DNA from 3 places in the Polaromonas potterensis genome. Region 3 is predicted to be linked to each of the others. Evidence: riboswitches for the same ligand, from Rfam matches in the RefSeq annotation. Region 3 holds a riboswitch; each other region holds the start of a gene.

Region 1 (5,488 bases), on a different contig from region 3:
TCCAGTTCGGCCGTGGGGCTGAGCATGCCGGCGGCGGTCCAGCCGGCGGCGCGCGGTGCGGCACCCGGACCGGCGGGGGGGGCCTGCGGGCCGGACGCGGGGTCGAAAACCTCGACCGAATGGCCGGCCCTGGCCAGCTCGAAAGCCAGCAGCCGTCCGAGCAGGCCTGCGCCTGCGATGCCGATGTGCATGGTGATGTTCGCCCTTTTCATCGCGGGTTCAAAGTTTCTGGATGGGGATGTACATTTCGCTGCCGCCTTCGCGGAACTCGGCCGATTTTGCCTGCATTCCCTGCGCCAGTGCCGCGGCCTCTCCAATGCCCTGCTGCGCCGCAAACTCGCGCACTTCCTGGCTGATTTTCATCGAGCAGAATTTGGGCCCACACATGGAGCAGAAATGCGCGACCTTGCTGACTTCCTTGGGCAAGGTTTCATCGTGAAACTCGCGCGCGGTGTCCGGGTCCAGCGACAGGTTGAACTGGTCGTGCCAGCGAAACTCAAAGCGCGCCTTGGACAAGGCTTCGTCACGCGCCCGCGAGGCCGGGTGCCCCTTGGCCACGTCGGCCGCGTGCGCCGCGATCTTGTAGGCAATGATGCCCTGCTTGACGTCGTTCCGGTCTGGCAGACCCAGGTGTTCCTTGGGCGTGACGTAACACAACATGGCGGTGCCGAACCAGCCTATCATCGCCGCGCCAATCGCGCTGGAGATGTGGTCGTAGCCCGGCGCAATGTCGATGGTCAGCGGGCCCAGCGTGTAAAAAGGCGCTTCGTGGCAATGTTTGAGCTGCTCGTCCATGTTGGCCTGGATCATGTGCATGGGCACATGGCCGGGGCCTTCGATCATGGTTTGCACATCGTGTTTCCAGGCGATCTGGGTCAACTCGCCCAGGGTGCGCAACTCGGCAAACTGGGCTTCGTCGTTGGCGTCGGCGCCCGAACCGGGACGCAGGCCATCACCCAACGAAAAACTCACGTCATAACTTTTCATGATCTCGCAAATCTCTTCGAAGTGCGTGTACAGAAAGTTTTCCTTGTGGTGGGAAATACACCACTTGGCCAGGATGGCGCCGCCACGCGAAACAATGCCGGTGCGGCGTTTGGCCGTCATGGGGATAAAAGGCAAACGCACGCCGGCGTGGATGGTGAAGTAGTCCACGCCTTGTTCGGCCTGCTCGATCAAGGTGTCGCGGTAAATCTCCCACGTCAGTTCTTCGGCAATGCCGCCTACCTTTTCCAGCGCCTGGTAAATCGGCACCGTGCCTATGGGCACCGGCGAGTTGCGGATGATCCAGTCGCGTGTGGTGTGGATATTTTTGCCGGTCGACAAATCCATCACATTGTCGGCGCCCCAGCGAATCGCCCAGACCAGCTTTTCCACTTCCTCTTCAATGCTGGACGTGACCGCCGAGTTGCCAATGTTGGCGTTGATCTTCACCAGGAAGTTGCGGCCAATGATCATGGGTTCGACTTCGGGGTGGTTGATATTGGCCGGGATGATGGCGCGGCCCCGCGCGACTTCGTCACGCACAAACTCAGGCGTCACAAATGCGGGTAGTTGCGCGCCCATGGGGTTGCCGCGCACGCGGCTGGCCCGTTCGGTGTCATCCAGGTACTCGGCCATCCACGCGCGTTTGGTGTTTTCACGCAGCGCGATGTATTCCATCTCGGGGGTGATGATGCCGCGGCGCGCGTAATGCATCTGGCTGACGTTGGCGCCGACCTTGGCGCGGCGCGGTGTGCGTTGCAGACCGGCAGCCTGGGCACGCAGGGCGGCGATGCGTTGGGCTTCGGGGTCGTGCGGGTCGGTGCGGTCTTCCCGACGCGTGCCATCGTCAACGGCCTGGGCCGTGCGGCCGATGTAAATTTCTGTGTCGCCGCGTGCGGCAATCCAGGGTGCGCGCAAGGCCTGGAGCCCACGGCGCACGTCGATGTCGGCGGCTGGATCGGTGTAGGGCCCGGAGGTGTCGTAAAGCGTGGCGGATTCCCCGTTGCTCAGGCTGACTTCGCGCATGGGCACACGCAGGTCGGGGTGGCGCTGACCGGGCAGGTAAATCTTGCGTGACGCGGGAAAAGGCTCACGTGTCAGGGACAGCAACTGGGCGAATTGATCAGGCGCATTCATCGGGGCATCCTTGTGGTGTGTTGAAACACAAAATGCTCCGAAGGTGTGGCCAAAACCAGCCGGGTGGTTTTGATCGTTGACGGGCAAGCGGAGGTCCGCTGGCTGTCAGCTCTTCTTACGTCGGTACGAACCGATTCAAGTTCACGGGTTTGGCCTGGCCATCTCAGCGGCTCGACCACAATGGTCGGGCAGCACCCCGGAGCCGTTCCATTCTAGTACAGGCGCTCTCGGTGCTCAAACCCCTTTTGTGATCGTGCTGATAGCGTGCCAACCAAAATAGGGGCTGCGAAGCCGCTATGCTTGCCGCCAAGATTTCCTTCCAGCGATGAACCCATGAATGCCTTGTTTGATTTTTCCACCGCCAGTGTTGCTGTCCTTGCACTGGCCGATGTTGAGCGTGCGCTGACCGAAGACCTGGGGTCCGGCGACCTGACCGCCGGTCTGATTGATCCCGCGCGGCGCAGCCACGCCCGCGTGCTGGCGCGGGAGGCCGCGGTGATTTGCGGCCTGCCCTGGGTGGAGGCCACCCTGCAGCGGCTGGACCCGCAGGCCGAACTGATCTGGCATGTGCGTGATGGCCAGCGCTGCGAGGCCAACCAGGTCGTCCTGGAGATCAAGGGCTTGTCCCGCGCACTGCTGAGTGCCGAGCGGACTTTGCTCAATTTTTTACAACTGCTCAGCGCCGTGGCCACACAAACGGCGGTGTACGTGCAGACCGTGCAAGCGGTGCCGGGAAACCGAGCCAGCATTGTGGACACCCGCAAAACCCTGCCCGGCCTGCGGCTGGCGCAGAAATACGCCGTGCGTTGCGGCGGTGGGGTCAATCACCGCATCGGCCTGTACGACGCGGTGTTGATCAAGGAAAACCATATTGCAGCGGCCGGCGGTATCAGCGCCGTGTTGCAACGCACCGCCGAGGTGGCGGGCCGCGCGGCGTTTGTTGAGATCGAGGTGGAGACCCTGGTCCAGTTGCGGGAAGCCCTGGAGGCCGGCGCCCGCATGATTCTGCTGGACAACATGGCCCTGGCCCAGTTGCGTGAGGCGGTGCAGATCACGGCAGGGCGGGCGATTCTGGAAGTTTCGGGTGGTGTGAGCCTGGACACCGTGGCCGGTTTTGCCGCCACCGGGGTGGACCGCATCTCGATCGGGGCTTTGACCAAAGACATCAAGGCGATTGATTTTTCCATGCGTTTTGCGCAACTGTGAGTCCCGGCATGACTGACGTACAAAACCCTGTTCATCCCCTGATCCGCATCGACTACGAACAACCCGCGTGCCCGACGCGTCACGCCTGGGCGCGTGTGCCGGTGGAGCCAGCACCCGATGAACGCGCGGCCCTGAAAGACCAGATTCGCCGCCTGCTCAAAGAGCGCAACGCGGTCATGGTGTCGCACTATTACGTACACCCGGACCTGCAGGACCTGGCCGAAGAAACCGGCGGCCTGGTCAGTGACTCGCTGGAGATGGCGCGTTTTGGCCGGGACCATGCAGCGAGCACGCTGGTGGTGTCGGGCGTGCGTTTTATGGGCGAGACCGCCAAAATTCTCTCGCCCGAAAAAACCGTGTTGATGCCCGACCTGGAGGCGACTTGTTCGCTGGACTTGGGGTGCCCGGTGGACGCGTTCAGCGCGTTTTGTGATGCCCACCCGGACCGCACCGTGGTGGTCTACGCCAACACCAGCGCCGCGGTGAAAGCGCGCGCCGACTGGCTGGTGACCTCGAGCTGCGCACTGGACATTGTGCGGGCGCTGAAAGAGCAGGGCCAGAAAATTCTCTGGGCGCCCGACAAACACCTGGGCGGCTACATCCAGCGCGAAACCGGCGCCGATATGTTGATGTGGAACGGCAGTTGTATCGTGCACGACGAATTCAAGGCCTTCGAGCTGGAGGTGCTCAAAAAAGAACACCCGAAGGCCAGGGTGCTGGTACACCCCGAATCGCCCGCCGATGTGATCGCGCTGGCCGATGCCGTGGGGTCGACCTCGGCCATCCTGAAGGCTGCGCACGAGATGGACGCACCGGAGTTCATCGTTGCGACCGACAGCGGCATGATGCACAAACTGCGCACGCTGAACCCTGGAAAAATTTTCATCGAAGCGCCAACGGCCGGCGAAAGTGCCACCTGCAAAAGCTGCGCACATTGCCCCTGGATGGCGATGAACGGGCTGGCTGGCGTGGCGCAGGCACTGCAGACCTTGAACCCGGAGGTGCATGTGGACCCGGCGCTGGGCCTGCGGGCACGTTTGCCGATAGACCGCATGCTGGCGTTTACCGCGGCGTTGAAAGCGGGGCAGCCTGCGGGGGGGCTGGTTCCGAGGATGGGGGCGGCTTAGCCGCTTCACGCGGCATTGGCGGTTTGCGGTTGGCCGCCGGGCGCATTCGTGGCGCCCGCCTCCAAGCCTTCACAGGCCCCGCGAGGCAAAAGATAGCGAGGTAGCCGCCGGGCCGAGACCCGGCAGGCTCAAATCGCACTGCGGAATCAGCTCAAGGACTCAATCAGGTCAACGTATTGCTGCATCGCCTCTTCCGACGAGGTGCCCTTCAGGCCGTTCCAGGCGTCCCACTTGGCGCGGGCCACCATGTCGCCAAAACCCGGTTTTTTGTCGGCGTTGTCGCCGGCGCTGCCCTGCTTGTAGAGGGCATAAATTTTCAGCAAAGTGGCGTTGTCGGGCCGCTCGCTGAGGTTTTTGGAATCGGCCATGGCTTTATCGAAGGCGGCTTTGAGATCTGACATGAAGAGGCTCCGTTTCTGGAAGGGGTCACCAAAGAGGTGCTTGGGGTAACTGCCCGGTATCTTAGCCATCTCCTTACCTGCAAAATAGAGAGATCACCCCCACGCTTGTCACTGGGTGTACTGCGCTGTCCCCGAGGGGGTTCATTTTTCTTGGGGCGGCCCTGCGAAAAATGGCCACTTCGTACCTTTCAATGACGTTGGAGTTTTTATGGTCACACGCGTATCGGCCCAGGCCGCAGGCAAAAAAGTCGCGCAGAACGTGCAAAAAAACGTGACACGTGCCGTATCCGGGACCCTGGGCTTGTCCGGCGAACGCATGAGCAAGGTGGACACCGCCTGGCTGCGCATGGACACCGCGTCCAACCTGATGATGATTGTTGGCGTCTGGTCGCTGCAGCCCGGCGTGAGCCACGCGGCCGTGTGTGAACGCCTCGAAAACAGCTTGCTCAAATACGCGCGTTTCAAGCAGCGTGTGATCGAAGACGCCGCCGGCGCCACCTGGGTGGACGACCGCTACTTTGACCTGAAAAACCACGTCATCGCGGAAAAACTGCCCAAGGTGGCCAAAGGCCGGGAGCAGGAAGCGTTGCAGGACCGCGTCGCCGAACTGGCGATGCAGCCGCTGGACCGCAA
Region 2 (5,488 bases), on a different contig from region 3:
TCCACGTAAAACACATGCGGCGAATAACAGCCTTGCTGGTCGTAACGCATCACGTCGTAAGCGGCCTGCTGGGCGGTCTTGATGGCCTTGCGCGCATCCAGCGCCTGCCTGGCGACGATGCCAAAACTGAGCTTGTGGCCGAAGGGCAGAAACCGCGTGCTGATGGGCACCTGGCGCCGCAGCTGTTCCAGCGCGGTGTTGCCGCCGTAGGCCAACACCAGATCGGCGTGTTTGAAAAATAAGCTCTCACGTGCCTCGTCCCCGCCTTTCCACCAGACCACCGCCAGGCAGTCGGCCAGCCCCGGATTCACTTCGACCAGCAACTGCGCCATCCAACCGGCCAGCAGCGGCTCGGCACTGGCCACCTTGCCCACCGTGCCCGACTTGACCAGCAGGCCGGAGATCAAACTCCAGAGGCACAGGCCGGGCACATTGCCGGCCCAGACATGCACCGCCACATCGGCACCGAAGGCTTTGGAAAAGCCGCCCTTGGCGCGCGGCGCAAAGTCGTCCAGCAGCTGCGGGTTGCCGAAGTCTTCGACCAGGAAACGCTGGAGCTGCGGCTTGCGGAATGTTTTCAGGTAACCCGTGAGGCCGAGACGCACCATGTCAGCGTCGTAACCCGTCACCAGCGGCAACAAGGTGTTGGCCTTTTGCCGCCAGGGGTCTTGCGGGTCCAGCAAACGTGCGATGGCGCGGTCGATGATGTCAATGATTTGCGCCACCGTCAGCGACTTCAAATACGAACGGCTGGCACTCCGCACCCGCGCCATCAGGGCCACCGTCTGTTCTTGCGTCAGGACGGGAACCGCGACCTCCAGCGTGTCGTGTTTGCCCTCGAATCTCAGCGTCTGCCACAACACGTCCCCGGCTTGCAGGCCCGGCAGGTAGCCAGCGGTTTCGCGCAGCAGTGTCATGCCGTGGCCGCCTGCAAAAACGCCTGCACCGCCAGCGAACAACCCTTGGCCGCGCTGCCCTCTGCACGCCCCAACAGCAAAAAGCCGCCGTCCACCGCGACCCCCACGTCCTCGGTCAGGAGGGTGGTGACGGAATTGAAATTGGCCAGGTCGCAGTGCGCCAGAATGCCCTGCTCGCCGCGCGGCAGTTCCTCGCCGCTCAGGGGTTCGACCACGCGGGTGCGAATCCAGTGCGGACCGGATTTGACCGACGGCAGCACGGCGTTGCCCGCGTCGTAAAACTGCGTGCTCAGTTCGGTCATGCCGTACATGTTGATGCACTGGCTGGCGGCGATGCCCAGCACGCCAGAAAGCTGCGCATAAAAATCCGGCATGGACAGCTCGCGCGACTGGCCCTTGAAGCCGCCGGTGTCCAGCACACGGCTGCCCGGCGGCAGGACAAAGGTTTTGCCCAGGCGCTGCAACTCATCCAGCAGGTGCACAAAGCTGTAGCTCGCACCCAGCAGCGCATAAGGCTCGCCGCTCTGCTGTGCATTTTCCAGCTCGGCGATCAGGCGCGTGTGGTCCAGGCCGTCTTGCGTCAGCAGGTAGTGGCTGCCGTCCGTGCCGAACTCACGCAGCGCGAGCGCCAGGTAGTGGGCCAGCGAAGAATTCGGCAACAAGCTTTCATCCGGGAACAAAAGGCCCATGCGGATTTTTTGATCGCTGCCGTGCATGAAACGTTGCCGGAAATTGCGGATCATGGAGTCGTCATACACCGCCAGTGTCGGGTGATGGTGTTTGCCCTTGACCTCGGCCTGCGTGGTGCCGCTGGTCATGAAGGTGCGCTCGGCCTGCTCCGCAGGGATGCAGCTCAGGGTCAGCGCCTTGAACGCACTGATGGGCACGGCCGGGATGTCGCGCCAGCTTTTGACGGTGCGTAGGGTTTTGCCGCGTTGCTGGCAAAAGCGCTGGAAAGGCAGGTTGTTCTGGTATTGATGGGCGAACAACGCGAGGGCCTGTGACTCAAACGCGTCTTCTGACGGGTGGTCGGCGGCCAGGTAGGCCTGCAGGTCAGCGATCAAAGGAGAAGAAGCCATGCGTCACACTTTCGGTTGCCTGTTGAAAAACAAGTGCTCCGAAAGATGTGCCACGCCCACTGGGGGTGTCTGGCAGCTCTCCTTACGTCGGTATGAACCGATTCAAGTTCGCGGGTTTGGTTCTGACCATCTCAGCCACCCTTGCTGTCACCAGCAAGGCTGCACCCCGGAGCAGGTCAAATTCTAGCGGAATGCGGCCGGCGCGGCCAAACGGCGCATCCCAGGCAGATGCCAGCAGGGTCAAGCGTATGTGGCCCCCGCCACAGACACCGGCGGGTGGCGGAGGCACATGGATCGCTACCCTATTGATAGCTGTTTGCGCCCGCTGGATAAGGGCTGGTGGCCTGAAATGCTTGTAAAAATAGCCGGCCGACCTGTTGTCACCCGCAACATCAAAACCGCTGTCGCGATTGGCCGCCGGGTCCACCGCCAGCGCGCCTGACCAAAACCCTAGTGGTACAGCGCCTCGATCTCGGCCGCGTAGGTCTTGTAGATGCTGGAGCGCCGCACCTTCATGGTGGCGGTGACTTCGCCATCGTCGTGGTCCAGTTCCTTGGTCAACAAATGAAACTTGCGGATTTGCGACACCTGGGCCAGGCGCTGGTTGCCCTCGCCAATCGCGGCATCAATCAGTTGACGCACCTGCGGCAGCTCGACCAGCGAACGAAAGTGGGTGAAGGCAATACGCTGGGCCTCGGCCCATTTGCCCACGGTCTCGTAGTCAATCATCACCAGCGCACCAACAAACTTGCGCCCCTCGGCCACGATCACACATTCCTTGATGTAAGGACTGCCCTTCATGGTGTTTTCGATCTCGGACGGTGTGAGGTTTTTGCCGCCCGCGGTGATCATGATGTCTTTCAGGCGGTCCACGATCTTGAGCTGGCCGCGCTCCTCGCGCACCACATCACCGGTATGCAGCCAGCCGTCCCGAATGCTGTCGGCCGTGGCCTCGGGATTTTTGTAATAACCGGCAAACACCATGTCGCCGCGTAATTGCAGTTCGCCCTGTTCGCCAATGCGATGCTCCACACCCAAGATGGGGATGCCCACCGTGCCAATCACCACGTCACGCGGATCATGACCCAGCACCATGCCGGTGGATTCGGTCAAGCCGTAGACCTCGATCAGCGGAACACCCAACACGCGGAAGAAGCGCACCACGTCGGGCGGAATCGGCGCCGCACCGGTCAGGGCGATACGCACCTGGCGCAGGCCGATGAAGTTTTGCAAGGCGCGAAAGATCGCCCAGTAGCTGACCCCGAAGGTGAACCTGTCGGCCAGGCTCCAGGCGCTGCGCGGCTTCTCGGCCAGCGGCTGGCAGGCGGCATACGCCGTGTCGAACAACTTGCGGCGCAGGCCGCCGGTTTCCTGCAGCTTGATGCTGATGCTGGCGTGTAATTTTTCCCAGATGCGCGGCACACCGAGAAACAAGGTGGGCGCAATTTCCCGCAGATCTTCCTGCACCGTGCGTATGGATTCGCCGAAGTGGACCTGGGCGCCGGTGTACATGGGCACAAAGGTCGTCAACATCTGTTCGGCCACATGGCACAGCGGCAGGTAGGACAGGTGCGTGGTCTGGTCCGTGATGCCCAGGCGCTCGAGGATGCCGGGCACCACGCCGCGGATATTGCGGTAGGAAATCATCGCGCCCTTGGGTTTGCCCGTGGAGCCCGAGGTGTAAATCATCAGGCCTATGTCGTCCAGTTTCTGGCGCGCCAGGGCGGCGTCGATCAGCGCGGGCTGGCCGGCCGCGGCGCCGGCTTTTTCGACTTCGTCAAAGCTCACGATCAGGCCACGCAGCTCGGGCGCAAAGCTGCGCAGCCCCTTGGTTTCCATGACCACAATCTTGCGCAGGCGCGGCAACTGGTCCAGCGCTTCGAGCACCTTGTCGGTCTGCTCCTGGTCTTCGCAGACCATGATTTCAATGTCGGCGTGGGCGACCACATAAGCCACCTCGGGCGACGGGCTGGTGGGGTAGACCCCCACCGCTACGGCGCCTATCAGGCCCGCGCCCATCTGCGCCAGCACCCATTCAATGCGGTTCTCGGACAACACCCCCACATGGCCACCGTCGGACAGACCCAGGCCGCGCAGGCCCAGGCCGAAATGGCCGGCGCGCCGGTAATAACAGTCCCAGGTGAACGGTTTCCAGATGCCGAAGTCTTTTTGCCGGATGGCAATACGCTCGGGCATGGCCCGTGCGCGTTCGCGCAGCATCTGTGGGAGCGTCAATTCGGGAAGCTTCATGACAGCCAACGCTTGCGGCGCTTGTAATGTTTGATGTTTTTGAAGCTGCGGGTCTCGCCGCCCCCCCCCATGCCGAGGTAAAACTCGCGCACGTCGGGGTCACTCGCCAGACGTTCGGCCGTGCCGTCGATGACAATTTTTCCGTTCTCCATGATGTAGCCGCTGTGCGCCACGGCCAGCGCCACGGTGGCGTTTTGTTCAACCAGCAACATGGACACACCACGCTCGGCATTGATACGCGCGATGATGCCGAAGATGTCTTCGACCAGCTTGGGACTCAGGCCCAGCGAGGGTTCGTCGAGCAGGATCAGTTGCGGCTGGGCGATCAGCGCCCGGCCTATGGCCAGCATCTGCTGCTCGCCGCCCGAGAGGTAACCGGCCAGGCCTTTGCGCCGCTCGTGCAGGCGCGGGAAATAGCTGTAGACCAGGTCGAAGTCAGGCTTGAGCTCCGGCCGGCCGGTCAGCGCGTAGGTGGCGGCGACCAGGTTTTCTTCGACCGTGAGGTCTTCGAACACGCGCCGCCCTTCCATCACATGTGACAGGCCCTGACGCACCAAATGCTGAGGCTGCAGCCGCGCCGTGGATTGGCCGTTGAACAACACGCTACCGCTCTCCAGCGCCCCGTCCTCCAGTGCCAGCAGGCCCGAAATCGCTTTCAGGGTGGTGGACTTGCCGGCGCCATTGCTGCCCAGCAAAGCCACAATCTGGCCGCGCGGCACGGCCAGCGACAGGCCACGCAAGGCCTGCACCACCTTGTTGTAGATGACCTCGATGTTGTTGACTTCGAGGACGTGGTCCGTGTGCGGCAAGCTCATGGCAACTTAGAGCGCGATCCAGTCGGAGGCGGCGACCATTTTTTGTGTCTTCATGTCGGCCTTGTAGACGCGGCCCACAGGAATCGAGTTGCCTTTGATGGTGATGGGCACGCCGATCAGGCCACCGGTGTCGAAGTCCTTGATGCTGTTGAGCGCGGCCTTGAGGTTGCTGCCGGTGAGCGGTTTGCCCGCGTCCAGGCAACGTTTGGCCGACTCGGTGAACAACATGGCGGCGAGGAAACCCTGGATGTAGGCCGTGCTCTGGTACTCGGGGCGCAAAGCGCGGATCTTGTCCAGCATGGGCGACTTGGCCGAGGTGTCGTAGTAATAACGGTAAGGCATCACACCCATAAACCCATCACCGGCCTCGCCCATCTTCATGACGGTGGAGCTGTCCATGGTCCAGAAGGTGCCCATCCACTTGCTG
Region 3 (5,488 bases):
CCGGCGCCAAGCTCGATTGATACGGCACACCTAATCCCTGTTCAGGAGACCCACGATGACGTTTTCTTCTTTCTCTCGTTTGTTAGGTGTGACACTGGCCTGCGCGGCCAGCCTGGGGGTGCCCGCGGTGGCGCAGACCGATTTTCCGAGCAAGGGAATGCGCGTGATCGTGCCCTTCCCGCCAGGCGGTGCATCCGACACCTTGGGCCGCATGGTGGCGCAGCACCTGTCCACGGCCTGGGGCCAGCCTGCCATCGTGGAGAATCGGCCGGGCGCAGGCGGCAACATAGGCGCCGAAGCCGGCGCCAAGGCGCCTGCCGATGGCTACACGCTAACCCTGGCCGCGGCCGGCTTCATGGCGGTGAACCCGTCGATTTATCCCAAGCTCAATTACGACTCGGCCACCGACTTCCAGCCTGTGGCCCTGCTGGTCAAAGCACCTTTGTTGCTGGTCGTCCATCCCAAGGTCCCGGCGCAAAACGCCCGTGAATTTATTGAATTGGCCAAACGCTCGCCTGGCCGCATCACCATCGGCAACGGCGGTACCGGCACGGCCCAGCATCTGGGCGGCGTGAGCTTCGGCTTGGCGGCAGGCGTCGATGTCGGCCACATTCCCTACAAGGGCAGCGCGCCGGCCACCACCGACCTGCTGGGCGGTGTGGTGGATGCGCAATTCGACAACCTGGTCACGCTGGTACCTTTTGTGAAAAGCGGCAAGCTGCGCGCCCTCGGGGTTTCGTCGACACAACGCGTGGCAGCCCTGCCGGAAGTGCCCACCCTGGCCGAAGCCGGATTGCCCGGTTTTGAGGATGGCACCTGGTATGGCATCGTCGCGCCGCGCAACACACCCAAAGCCGTTGTCGACAAGCTCAATGCCGAGCTGCTGCGTATGCTGTCGCAGCCGGACATCAAGGAAAAGCTCCTGTCCATGGGGCTTCAGCCTGCGGGCAACAGCCCCGTGGAGTTTGGCGCGCTGATCCGTTCGGAAATCGGCAAGTACCGCACCATTGTCAAAACCGCCAACGTCAAGATCGACTAAAAAGCAACAGCTGTCCGTTCCGAGGTTAGGCCGCTGGGCGGCCTCTTCCTATAATCGGCCTCGTGCCTGCAAGGGCATATTCGCTAGGGGTGTTGTGCTGTTTTAAAAAACAGCACGACTGAGAAAGTCCCTTTGAACCTGATTGAGGTAATCCTCGCGCAGGGAAGCATGTTTCAGGCGCCGGGCCCTGGGCGTCAGACAAGCCGACCTGCCATTAACGATTGGAATGTTGATGGCTACTAATCCCCCCACTCCCGCCTCTTCCGGCAGCACCAACACGGCGCTCACGCCACAACCCGCCGGCGACCGCTCGTTTGGTTTTCGCGACCACGCCGCGCTCTGGCTCAGCCTGGGCGTTGGCCTGCTGGTCATGCAGATTGGCGCCTACCTGGTGCCGGCACTGGGCGCCCAACAGGCCGCCCTGGTCATCGTGTTCGGCTCCCTTCTGGGCGCCGGGTTGCTGGCCTGGACAGCCAAGGTCGGTTGCGACAGCGGACTGTCCAGCGCCGGCCTGATGCACGCCACCTACGGCAGCAGCTTCGCGCGCCTGCCAGTCTTGCTCAACATCGTGCAGCTCGTTGGTTGGACGACTTTTGAGCTGGTTGTCATGCGCGACGGCACCCTGGCCATTGCGCGCCAGTCTGGCAGCTTCACCAGCGCCATCTGGCCCTTGCTGGCGACTTTGCTGTGGGGCGGCGTGCTGATCGCCCTGCTGTCGGGCTCCATGGTCAAGCTGGTGCGCAAATTCATAGGCCGTTACGGCCTGCCGCTGGTGATTGCCTCGCTGCTTTGGCTCACTTGGCAGTTTCTTGCCAAAGCCAATGCGCAAGGCTTTGGCACTTTGTGGAACCGCCCCGGCACAGGCGGCATGAGCACACTGGCCGCGCTGGACCTGGTGATTGCCATGCCGGTCTCGTGGCTGCCGCTGGTGGCTGACTTTGCGCGCCACGGACGTGACGGCAAAAGCGCCCTGCGCGGCACCTGGCTGGGTTACGCCGTGGCCAATATCTGGTGTTACGCGCTCGGCGTGCTGATCGCCATCACCACACCCAGCACCGACCTGGTCGCGGCACTGTTGCTCGCGCAGGGCGGCCTGATTGCCTTGGGCCTGATCCTGATTGACGAGGTGGACAACGCCTACGGCGACATTTATTCAGGCTCGGTCGCCGGCCACAGCCTGAAACCCCGCTGGAGCGTGCGTCGCTGGGGCATCACCATGGCGGTGGTGTGCACGGCCCTGGCCATGGTTTTGCCCATACACAGCCTGGAGCCGTTTTTGCTGATGCTCAGCTCGGTCTTTATCCCCCTGTACGGCGTGATCCTGGCGCGGCTGGCCGGCCGCTCCGATGTGGCGGCGCTGGTCACAGAACGGCAGGTCAACTACAGCGCCGTGCTGATCTGGTTCACAGGCATCGTCTGTTACCACGCCTGCGCGCAGCTTGCGCCGAGTTGGGGTGCGGCACTGCCGACGCTGGTGTTGACTTTTGTGCTGGCCAGATTTACCAGCGACACGCCGGCAAGAGTCAGCGCAACAGCCTAAGCAAGCGTCTAAGAGTCCAGCGGAACAAGCCGCATGACCTGCGGCGCGTGGCTGTGGTTCAGCGGCCCGCTGCCCGCGCCGGTGCGCACGGCGGCGCCAGCCTCCAGCGCGCCACGCACATAGGCCCGTGCGGCCTCCACGGCCTCAGCCAAGGACAGGCCCAAAGCCAGGTGCGCCGCAATCGCCGATGACAGCGTGCAGCCCGTGCCATGGGTGTTGGCGCTGTGAATACGCGGCGCGCGCATCCAGTGCGGCGCACCGTCTTGTGTGATCAGCAAATCACTGACCACATCCCCCGGCAAATGCCCGCCCTTGAGCAACACCGCCCGCGCACCTTGGGCCAGCAGCTCACGTGCGGCAATTTCCATCGCCTGCTCGCTCTCCAGTGGCCGGCCCACCAGCAAGGCGGCTTCGTCCAGATTCGGCGTGACCAAAGCCGCACGGCCAAACAGTTCGCGCACCAAAGCCGCAATCGCCGGGTTGTCGATCAGCACGGCACCACTGGTCGCCACCATCACCGGGTCCAGCACCACACGCGTAAGCACATGCCGGTCAATTGCCTCGGCCACGGCATGCACGATTTCGGGGGAATGCAACATGCCGATCTTCACGGCATCCACACCAATGTCTTCGACCACCGCATCGATCTGGTCCAGCAGCATTTGCTGCGGCACCCCATGGATGGCGCGCACACCCAAGGTGTTCTGCGCAGTCAGCGCCGTGATGGCCGTCATGCCGTAGCAGCCCAGTGCCGCAAAAGTCTTGAGGTCAGCCTGTATGCCCGCGCCACCGCCGCTGTCAGAACCGGCAATGCTCAGGACGCGAGGGTATTTGAATTCAAAAGCCTGATTTGTCATGGTGCCAATGCTAGCTGCAATACCAGCGCCAGAAATGAAAAAAGCACCTGATGCTTACGCATCAGGTGCTTGAATTCTTGGCTCCTCAACCTGGGCTCGAACCAGGGACCTACGGATTAACAGTCCGGCGCTCTACCAACTGAGCTATTGAGGAATGCAGCCTTAGATTATAGCCATAAATTTTGGCTCTTCTTCGCGGGCCTTCATCTTCTGCTCACAAAAAGTGGAGCGGATGAATCGCTGCGTGAGGTAGTACCATTTGCAGCGACCGCGAATTTTCGCATAGCCTGACGGCCAAAATCATCCTCAGGCTGGCTCCAGGCGTTTTATTTTTCACATCCTCTTTTATTGATGCGCAAGTCACCCCGCCCCCTGCCCTGGCTTGCTGCCGATGAAGCCTTTCCACCAGTGGACAGCGCATGGGCCGAGCATGACCCTGCACCGGGTTTGCTGGCAGCGGGCCGGACGCTGGATGTGCCTAGCTTGTTGCAAGCCTACACGCTCGGCATCTTTCCGTGGTTCAGCGCGGACCAACCCATTTTGTGGTGGAGCCCGGACCCGCGCATGGTGCTGCGCACGCAAGATTTCAAACTTCACCGCTCCTTGCGCAAGAGCCTGCTGCATTTTGAAAACACACCCGGCCATGAGATTCGTTTTGACACGGCGTTTGCCGACGTGATTCAAGCCTGCGCCAGCACTCCACGTGCCGGCCAGCCGGGCACCTGGATCTTGCCCGACATGGTGCGCGCCTATACCGCCCTGCATCTCGCCGGCCATGCACACAGCGTTGAAACCTGGGTGGATGAGCAACTCGTCGGCGGGCTTTATTGCGTGAGCCTGGGCGGCATGGTGTTTGGTGAATCGATGTTTGCGCACCAGACCGACGCGTCCAAGATTGCCTTGGCCGCCTTGGTGGCTTTTTGCCGCGCAAAAGGCATCCGCATGATTGATTGCCAGCAAAATACACTGCACCTGGCCTCGCTGGGGGCGGCTGAAATGTCGCGCACCAGCTTTGTCGCGCACGTCGCCAAAGCCGCGGGGGACACACCACCCCATTGGCAATTCGACCCTCTATACTGGAAGCAGATTTTGATGGCCAGAACGAGCTGACGACGTGACGCACCTCAAAGACCTGCCCCTCCAGACGCTGCAGTTTTATGCAACGGCACCTTATCCTTGCAGCTACCTGCCTGGCAGGCAGGCGCGCTCGCAGGTCGCCACCCCCAGCCACCTGATCCACAACGCGGCGTATTCAGAGCTGGTGACCAACGGCTTTCGCCGCAGCGGCATGTTCACTTACCGCCCTTACTGCGACGGCTGCCAGGCCTGTGTGCCTTTGCGGGTTCCCGTTCACACCTTCCAGCCGGACCGCAGCCAGCGCCGCGCCTGGAAGCGCCACCAGTCGCTGCAGGCCCGCGTGCTCAAGCTGTGTTTCATGCCCGAGCATTACCAGCTTTACCTGCGTTACCAGAACGGCCGCCACGCCGGCGGCGGCATGGACCATGACAGCATCGACCAGTACACGCAATTCCTGCTGCAAAGCCGTGTCAATTCACGCCTGGTGGAGTTCCGCGACACCCTGCCCAACGGCGAAGCTGGTGCGCTGAAAATGGTCTCTATCCTCGATGTGCTGGAGGACGGTGTCTCAGCGGTGTATACCTTTTACGAACCCGATGCGCAGGCCAGTTATGGCAACTACAGCGTGCTCTGGCAGATTGAACAGGCCAAGCGGCTGGACCTGCCTTATGTCTACCTGGGTTACTGGATCGCCGAAAGCCCGAAGATGAATTACAAGGCCAGGTTTGCACCGAACGAGGTGCTGATCGATGGGCAATGGATCGCCGCCGACAATCCCGATCCAGCAACGGCCGCCTAAGCACGGACGCACGGAAACAGCCGCACAAAAAACAATCCCTCACCCAAAGCGATTTCACAGGGTAAAATTTGTGCAAAACCTGCCTATGAGAAAGCTCGATCCCCTCAGCCCACCCGCCAAACCAACGGTACAGGTGATCGAACGTATGTTCTCCCTGCTGGAAATCCTGGCAACCC

Evidence for each region. A riboswitch is a leader RNA that binds a small molecule or an ion and turns the genes downstream of it on or off. The one in region 3 is predicted to bind thiamine pyrophosphate.
Region 1: another riboswitch for thiamine pyrophosphate. It lies ahead of thiC (phosphomethylpyrimidine synthase ThiC); the one in region 3 lies ahead of R6254_RS17195 (purine-cytosine permease family protein).
Region 2: another riboswitch for thiamine pyrophosphate. It lies ahead of R6254_RS06535 (LuxE/PaaK family acyltransferase); the one in region 3 lies ahead of R6254_RS17195 (purine-cytosine permease family protein).

The regions. Positions count from the first base shown of each region.
Region 1 is NZ_JAWQLX010000008.1:109,723-115,210, forward strand. Features, by position in the region: gene thiO (glycine oxidase ThiO) at 1-191, opposite strand, end outside; gene thiC (phosphomethylpyrimidine synthase ThiC) at 220-2,121, opposite strand; TPP riboswitch at 2,217-2,330, opposite strand; gene nadC (carboxylating nicotinate-nucleotide diphosphorylase) at 2,455-3,327, shown strand; gene nadA (quinolinate synthase NadA) at 3,336-4,454, shown strand; gene R6254_RS15295 (acyl-CoA-binding protein) at 4,601-4,855, opposite strand; gene R6254_RS15300 (wax ester/triacylglycerol synthase family O-acyltransferase) at 5,064-5,488, shown strand, end outside.
Region 2 is NZ_JAWQLX010000003.1:88,592-94,079, forward strand. Features, by position in the region: gene R6254_RS06530 (acyl-CoA reductase) at 1-917, opposite strand, end outside; gene R6254_RS06535 (LuxE/PaaK family acyltransferase) at 914-1,996, opposite strand; TPP riboswitch at 2,059-2,175, opposite strand; gene R6254_RS06540 (hypothetical protein) at 2,286-2,438, shown strand; gene R6254_RS06545 (AMP-dependent synthetase/ligase) at 2,447-4,246, opposite strand; gene R6254_RS06550 (ABC transporter ATP-binding protein) at 4,243-5,061, opposite strand; gene R6254_RS06555 (ABC transporter substrate-binding protein) at 5,068-5,488, opposite strand, start outside.
Region 3 is NZ_JAWQLX010000010.1:21,026-26,513, reverse strand. Features, by position in the region: gene R6254_RS17205 (Bug family tripartite tricarboxylate transporter substrate binding protein) at 1-20, shown strand, start outside; gene R6254_RS17200 (Bug family tripartite tricarboxylate transporter substrate binding protein) at 56-1,039, shown strand; TPP riboswitch at 1,115-1,221, shown strand; gene R6254_RS17195 (purine-cytosine permease family protein) at 1,272-2,579, shown strand; gene thiD (bifunctional hydroxymethylpyrimidine kinase/phosphomethylpyrimidine kinase) at 2,588-3,436, opposite strand; tRNA gene R6254_RS17185 (tRNA-Asn) at 3,515-3,590, opposite strand; gene aat (leucyl/phenylalanyl-tRNA--protein transferase) at 3,788-4,546, shown strand; gene R6254_RS17175 (arginyltransferase) at 4,551-5,312, shown strand; gene R6254_RS17170 (IclR family transcriptional regulator) at 5,398-5,488, shown strand, end outside.